DNA from 2 places in the Paenibacillus sp. V4I5 genome. Region 1 is predicted to be linked to the other one. Evidence: riboswitches for the same ligand, from Rfam matches in the RefSeq annotation. Region 1 holds a riboswitch; the other holds the start of a gene.

Region 1 (3,134 bases):
CTTTACCGGGTTTCACTTCGCTTTTAGTGCACGCGATTCATTCGTACAATACGGTAATACAGTTGGCTGCTCACCTCTTGCTCCACTTCCAAATAGCCTTCCACATGCACATAATCACCCAATATAAAGGTGGATGCATCGGCAGATCCGGAGTGTGTCAGAAAGAGGAGAGCGGCTTTCTCATTTCCAACTACGAACCCCGTTTGCTCATTCACTTGAAACTTATCTAGAACAGTCCCATGGTGAGACCTTGCGATATGATGAAAGCGCCAAGACTGATCCTCTTTTATTAGAAAATAAAGCACGCGATTTCTCTGATTATTACTGAATTCCCTCGTCACACCAATCATGCAAACCTTCTCGCCTATACGAAGATACTCATCGACAACAAAGGATTTTAATCGCAAGCGATGCACGTTTTTCTGCTGAATATAGGCTTCCATCTCTTCTATTGTCCTTTGATCCTTCGGATCCTGTTTCGTTGCGTAAAAGACTTCTTTTATAAACGTATCCGTCTGTAGGCTTCTTGCCCCTTTGAAATGATTATACGTAAGAAAAAATCGATCAATGACTCCCCGAATCTCTTCTGGTATGGCAGGACCTTGTTCCACGATATACATGCTATTTGCTTTATTCGAATGTCTTTTTTTATAAAACCAACTTTTCCAGACACTTAATTGCATGCCGTTCGTGTCACCTGCTTTCTTCCAAACATTTCTTCATTATAGGCTAAAAACCATAAAATTTCGATAAAAATCGCAATATTTCGCGTAAAAAAAAGAACATTTGCCTTCTATGCTTTCATTCGAAAGATTCATAGAGAACAAATGCCCGATGATTTAATCCTTTTTCACCACATGGCTGAATTACAGAACTCTTTTGGCTCCCACATATCTGGATCCCCAGTAGGAACTGGCGAGACTATCTATCGTTACACCTCTAGACGTTGTTGCTGAAATGAATTGATCATTCCCCAGATAAATACCCACGTGATTTACACTGCCTGCTGCAAAAAACACAAGATCTCCAACCTTCAAGTCCGTAACTCTAGTTCCGGCTTGATCATACATTTGAACCGAAGTTCTGGGTAGATCAATGCCTTTAGCTTCGTACAAATAGCGCACAAATCCGGAACAATCAAACCCTCTGGGTGTTGTGCCTCCCCAAACGTATGGCGTACCCATGAACGTATTTGCTGTTTGCACGATTTGATCAGACACGGATGGTTTAGCTACCGCTGCGACCTTTGGAGCTGAGGCTAGGACTGGCGTTGGTGGCGGTGCAATCCAGGCCGGCTTGTGCGACTTGCCATCGACATTCACAATCGCGATACGATTCACTTCATTCCATTCAATTGGAGAACCAAATGTTTCAGTAATGAAACGCAAGGGTACATACGTATTACCTTGATAAAGCGTCGGACTGCTTTCCAGACTAATCGTCTTGCTGTTCACGATCGCTTGCTTCTCGTCGGTTGTCAGTTGAATCGTCTGCTGCTTGTTCATCAACGTAACCACTATGTCGTTTTCTTGCCTAGCCCAGCCTACTTGATAACCCAATTTCTCAGATAGCACTCGTAGTGGAACTTGCAGCGTTCCTGCATTGTCAATAAATGGCTGTACTTCTGGGAACTTAATCAACTCATCGTTGACTTGGACTTTCACAGTGGATGTTGATGATGCGGCTTGAACCGAGGGAGCGGAAAACAGAGATACTGCCGCACAAACAAGTGCGCATGAACAAATAAAGCTTTTTGTGAAATATTTCAAAAATTTTGCCTCCTTGAAGCCTCCGAGGTTAGTTGACGGGTTCGGGAAGAGGTTTCCCTAGCGCGCTCAGTTTCTAAAAAGCTGAGCATTCATTCACCCCAAGTAAAGAAGTCCCCCGTACCCGGAGCTTTTGCTGCTCCGAGATTCGGCATTTTTTGTCTATGTTAGACTAGCATAGTTAGACTATTAATTTCAACTTTTGCATAGTGGTAATAGTTTCCACATGAAATTCTTTCGTACTAATTGCTTATCGTTTCAACTTCGGCAGCTAGCACATATTCGATCTTCTTGATTTTGGTATAAACAGTTGTCGTACGATGTTTGTCTGCCGTGGAAATGACCAACTGAATTTGTTGGTTCTCGTTCAAGTCCTTGATTTTGATATGCTTCACCTTCATGTATTCTGCGCTGATTTGATCAATAAGTGTAGACATGTCCCCTTCAGGACTGAATATAATATTGATCGCCAAGTCCTTCTCCCTCAGTTTTTGCGGGCCAAGCAGCTTGATAAAAATCGGAAACAGATTGATAGCGAAAATAATGAGAATGACAGCCATAGTCGCCTCTTGAAAAAAACCTGCTCCCGTTGCGATGCCTAGAGCGGATGCTGCCCATACCAAGGCCGCTGTCGTAAGTCCCGAAATAATCTCATTACTTCGTCTTAAAATAACGCCGGCCCCGATAAAACCTACTCCGCTTATGATTTGAGCAGCTAGCCTCATAGGATCCATATTCGTATATCCGGGGATGGAGTACTTTTGAACGGCTCCTATCGATACAATAGTGATTAAGCAGCTCGCCACTGAAATCACCATACTCGTTTTCATACCCAATGGTTTATGCTTGAGTTGACGGTCAATCCCGATCAACAGACCTAATAACAGCGCCATCCCTAGTTTCTCCAAAACAAGAAGACTCATTTCATGTCCCCATTCCTAAAGATAAAATGAAAGGTAAAGCCCCGGAAACCGGGGCTTTACGCATAGATTTTTTTTCACTTGGAATCCTGCGTATGCAACAAATCTTTTAATCTTCCAGGGAAGTCCGTAATGATACCCGAAACCCCAAACCCAGTTAGATGCAGCAGATCATTGACTTCATTTGCCGTATAAGGGTAGACATAAAGCCCGCTCTCTGTAGCCTTCAGCACATCCTCGGCATCCAGCATTTGAAAGTACGGATGAAGCGAGTACACCTCGACATCAAAACTTCGCGCGTATGCGGTAGGATCAAGCAATTTAGATTGATACAAAAGACCGATCTTGGCTTCCGATTCCATTTGCTTGATCCTTCTGACACACTTATGGTCGAAAGATGAAACGATGACATGATTTAAACGGTGACGTCTGCGTAGAAATTCAACTA
Region 2 (3,134 bases), 3.2 Mb from region 1:
TAAATGCAAATTGTGTTGCTATACAAGGGCATTTATCTTTTCCAGAGTTGGGACAAGAACGTAACCATAAATCTTGAAAGCATCAAGAACAAATATGTTCTTGATGCCGACAACAAGTTCAAGGGACCGCGTCCGACGACATAAACATATGTGAATTAAGATCCCCGTAAAATGGGGATCTTTTTGTTGGTGCGCCTCACATTCATTCGTGGAGATGGCTCGCCTCATTATCGGCGCGAGAAGGGAACGTCATTCTCCCGTGAACCCCAATTTTAGGAGGTTACTATTTTGAGAGAATACAGTATGGAAAGTTTAGGGCAAGCTTCAAGCATACACCTGAATAAATTCCACTTTTATGTGAGTATTATCGCATGTTGCCGTTTGTTGGTTTTTTGTACAATTAAACATGTAGGCAGTTTGGCAAACACGAGATAAAGGAAGGGACCTAGATGATGGTAAATAAAAAATGATCCCAATGGTCTTATCGGGTATCGTAGCGGCTACAGTTGCACAGGAGCTGGTAAATTGGATTTTTGGGCAACCTGGTCAGCAAGAAGTTCGAAGAATCGCATCCTGACATTAAGCTGTTTATGAAGCAAATTGATAAAGCAATTTTGTCTACGTTAACCCAAATAAAGGAAATGGGTATTTCGTAGAATAATAGGCTAATAAAATAGGTAGTTGGAAGGGGAGTTTTGTCTTTGCAAGAGAAATTTGATTCAGACTGGGCCCATGTAAATAAAATTGATGGAATGGCTATTGATTATTTGAAAAAAGGGTTAAGCCCAACAGAAACACAAATTTTGATTCTAAATTCTGAGTTATTTCAAGAATGGATATCAATTGAAAGATGCTTTTCAGTGCATTATCATGATATTGCTCGCTTTGAAGATTTATTATCTAATATGGAATTTGATAATTATGTAAGCAAACTAAAAAGTGTTGCTCTCCAAACGATGCATGACAAGACCATCCCGAATGAAATTGAATGGAGTAAATATAATAATGGTCCTACCGTGATTGTCCACGGTTCAATAGAAATATTCGATAGGCTTTTTTATCAGGTAGGTATTAATATTTCACCATATAACCTAGGAATTCAAATTGGTCAATTATGTAAGACGATGAACTTTAACCAGCCCATTGGTTTGGTGGAATTCCTAGCAATATTCACGAACAACGCAAGCGGTTTTTTTAATCTTGATATGGAAAAATTAGAAAAATTTATGGAAGAAGAAACTTTATTAGAACTGCCGATGATCGGTGGCCTTGCTGCGTTAACCACAGTAAAATTGAACTATTAGTTGAAAATAGACATAAAAATATAAGTAAATATTACTATTGTTTCTAAATTTGTATTGGGGTAAATTGATAAAATAAGAATGAATCATACTACGCTTAATTCTTTAGATTAAAGAAGCGGGGGAACCAAGTTTTCTGGGGTGAGTACACTTTTTTGAGTGTTAGGGTTAACTTTCAACCCGAATCCGTCAGCTAACTTCGTCAGCGTAGAAAGAAAAAATGATAGAAACATTAATGGGTCCTTTATTTTTAGGGCTCTATTCCCTCGCTTCCTTTTTTCGTTCAAGAGAAAAAAGGAGGAATTAGACATGCTTCTCAAGAGAGTAACCAAAGAGGTGAAGAACCTTTTTCAATCGAAAAGATCAAACATTTCTGTACAACGTCAAGAAGAGATTCTTCACTTAAAGCTACGGTTGGAGGAGTTCGACATTGAATTTTCCAATTTGGCGTATCGGCCATCAGGCGTCGTAACACAGACTTTATTGGAAATAAGCAAAACGGTCGGACAAAACAATGACTTACTAAACCAACTAAGTTTGGAAAGGGAATTAGCGGATCAACAATTACTAGCCAATCGCATCGGCATTCCCCTGAAAATTTTGGAGGAACATCACAAATTTATCGTAACCATGGCTCATATTTTTGGTGGTCCGTATCCTTGCCTCAGAGAGTACATTAGAAGCAGTATTATATGAGCTTCGTTGAAAGATAAAGCTGCTTCTATATATTATTCGGTTGCTGATTCTACATTAAGCCCATCATAACCAACTTTTTTGTTCGTTTGTTATGGAAGTCACTCACATTTAATTCTTAATTCAACTAACAGAAAACGATACTTGAAATACGGCAGGCAGGCAGGCAGGCAGCCTGCTTTTTTCATTAAACTACCATAAAAATTAAAAATCTGGCAGTCGAAGAAAAAGAACAGCACTAAAGAAGACGCGGCTCATTCATTTTTTAAACGCTGTAGCCTAAGGTTTCAAGTCTTCGAACTGAGTTCCGTACAATAGCTCCAAGTTTTTGCTTATCATAATAATCTTCACCTAAAGTCTACATACATGTCTTTTTTTGTCAGCAGATAATAAGCGATTCTTAGCATGGCATGGGCTACAACAATAGCTGCTCTTTTCCTGCCTTTTCGTGCTAATGTTCGCCTATACATAGCACCAAGATAGTTTTTGGAGGCACCTACGGAATGTGCGGCTTCTGTTAATGCAGATTTTAAATATTTGTTTCCTTTTTTTTCCTTAGAAGACTTCCGTTTGCCTGCACTCTCATTATGTCCTGGTACGAGAGCTGGCCAAGAACAGAAATGAGCCGCACTTGGAAACTGGTTTTTAATGTTTGTTCCTATTTCAGCTAAGATTTGTTCAGCCATTCGAGTTGCAATTCCAGGTATAGAATCTAATCGCTCTATGTCTTCCTGATCTGAGATAACTCTCTGGGCAACCTCTTGATCTAATATCGCAATTTGTTCGGTGAGGAAGTCAATGTGGGTTAAAATGGTTTTAAGCATCATGCGTTGATGAGGATTTACGTAACCTCGAAGAGCGAGTTCGAGTTCATCTTTTTTCTTTTTCATAGTGCGCCGAGCGAAGCTTGCTAGTTTCTCAGGATCTTCTTCACCGTCTGCGATGGCGTGAAGCATGTCCTTAGACGAGACCCCCATAATATCTGAAACTACAGAGCCAGTTTGATGTTTGCTCCCTCTAGCACTGGTAGAGCTTTCATATGCTGGGCGTTTACAACTAAAAATTCAATATCTTCAGCTTCTAATAGGTTAACAATTGGCTTCCAGAATACGCCTGTACTCTCCATAGCTACGTGGGTAC

The links. Region 1 has a riboswitch for cyclic di-AMP ahead of QFZ78_RS27675 (C40 family peptidase). Riboswitches for the same ligand answer to the same signal wherever they lie in the genome.
Region 2: linked by a shared signal. The riboswitch ahead of QFZ78_RS12675 (hypothetical protein) and the one ahead of QFZ78_RS27675 (C40 family peptidase) in region 1 are both predicted to bind cyclic di-AMP.

What each region holds. Positions count from the first base shown of each region.
Region 1 is NZ_JAUSZB010000002.1:5,612,600-5,615,733, reverse strand. It holds gene QFZ78_RS27685 (stalk domain-containing protein) at 1-27, shown strand, start outside; gene QFZ78_RS27680 (hypothetical protein) at 24-683, opposite strand; gene QFZ78_RS27675 (C40 family peptidase) at 867-1,769, opposite strand; cyclic di-AMP (ydaO/yuaA leader) riboswitch at 1,772-1,930, opposite strand; gene QFZ78_RS27670 (MgtC/SapB family protein) at 2,009-2,689, opposite strand; gene QFZ78_RS27665 (glycerophosphodiester phosphodiesterase) at 2,764-3,134, opposite strand, start outside.
Region 2 is NZ_JAUSZB010000002.1:2,379,492-2,382,625, reverse strand. It holds gene QFZ78_RS12680 (hypothetical protein) at 702-1,304, shown strand; cyclic di-AMP (ydaO/yuaA leader) riboswitch at 1,386-1,525, shown strand; gene QFZ78_RS12675 (hypothetical protein) at 1,611-1,997, shown strand; partial or broken gene QFZ78_RS12670 (IS110 family transposase) at 2,260-3,134, opposite strand, start outside.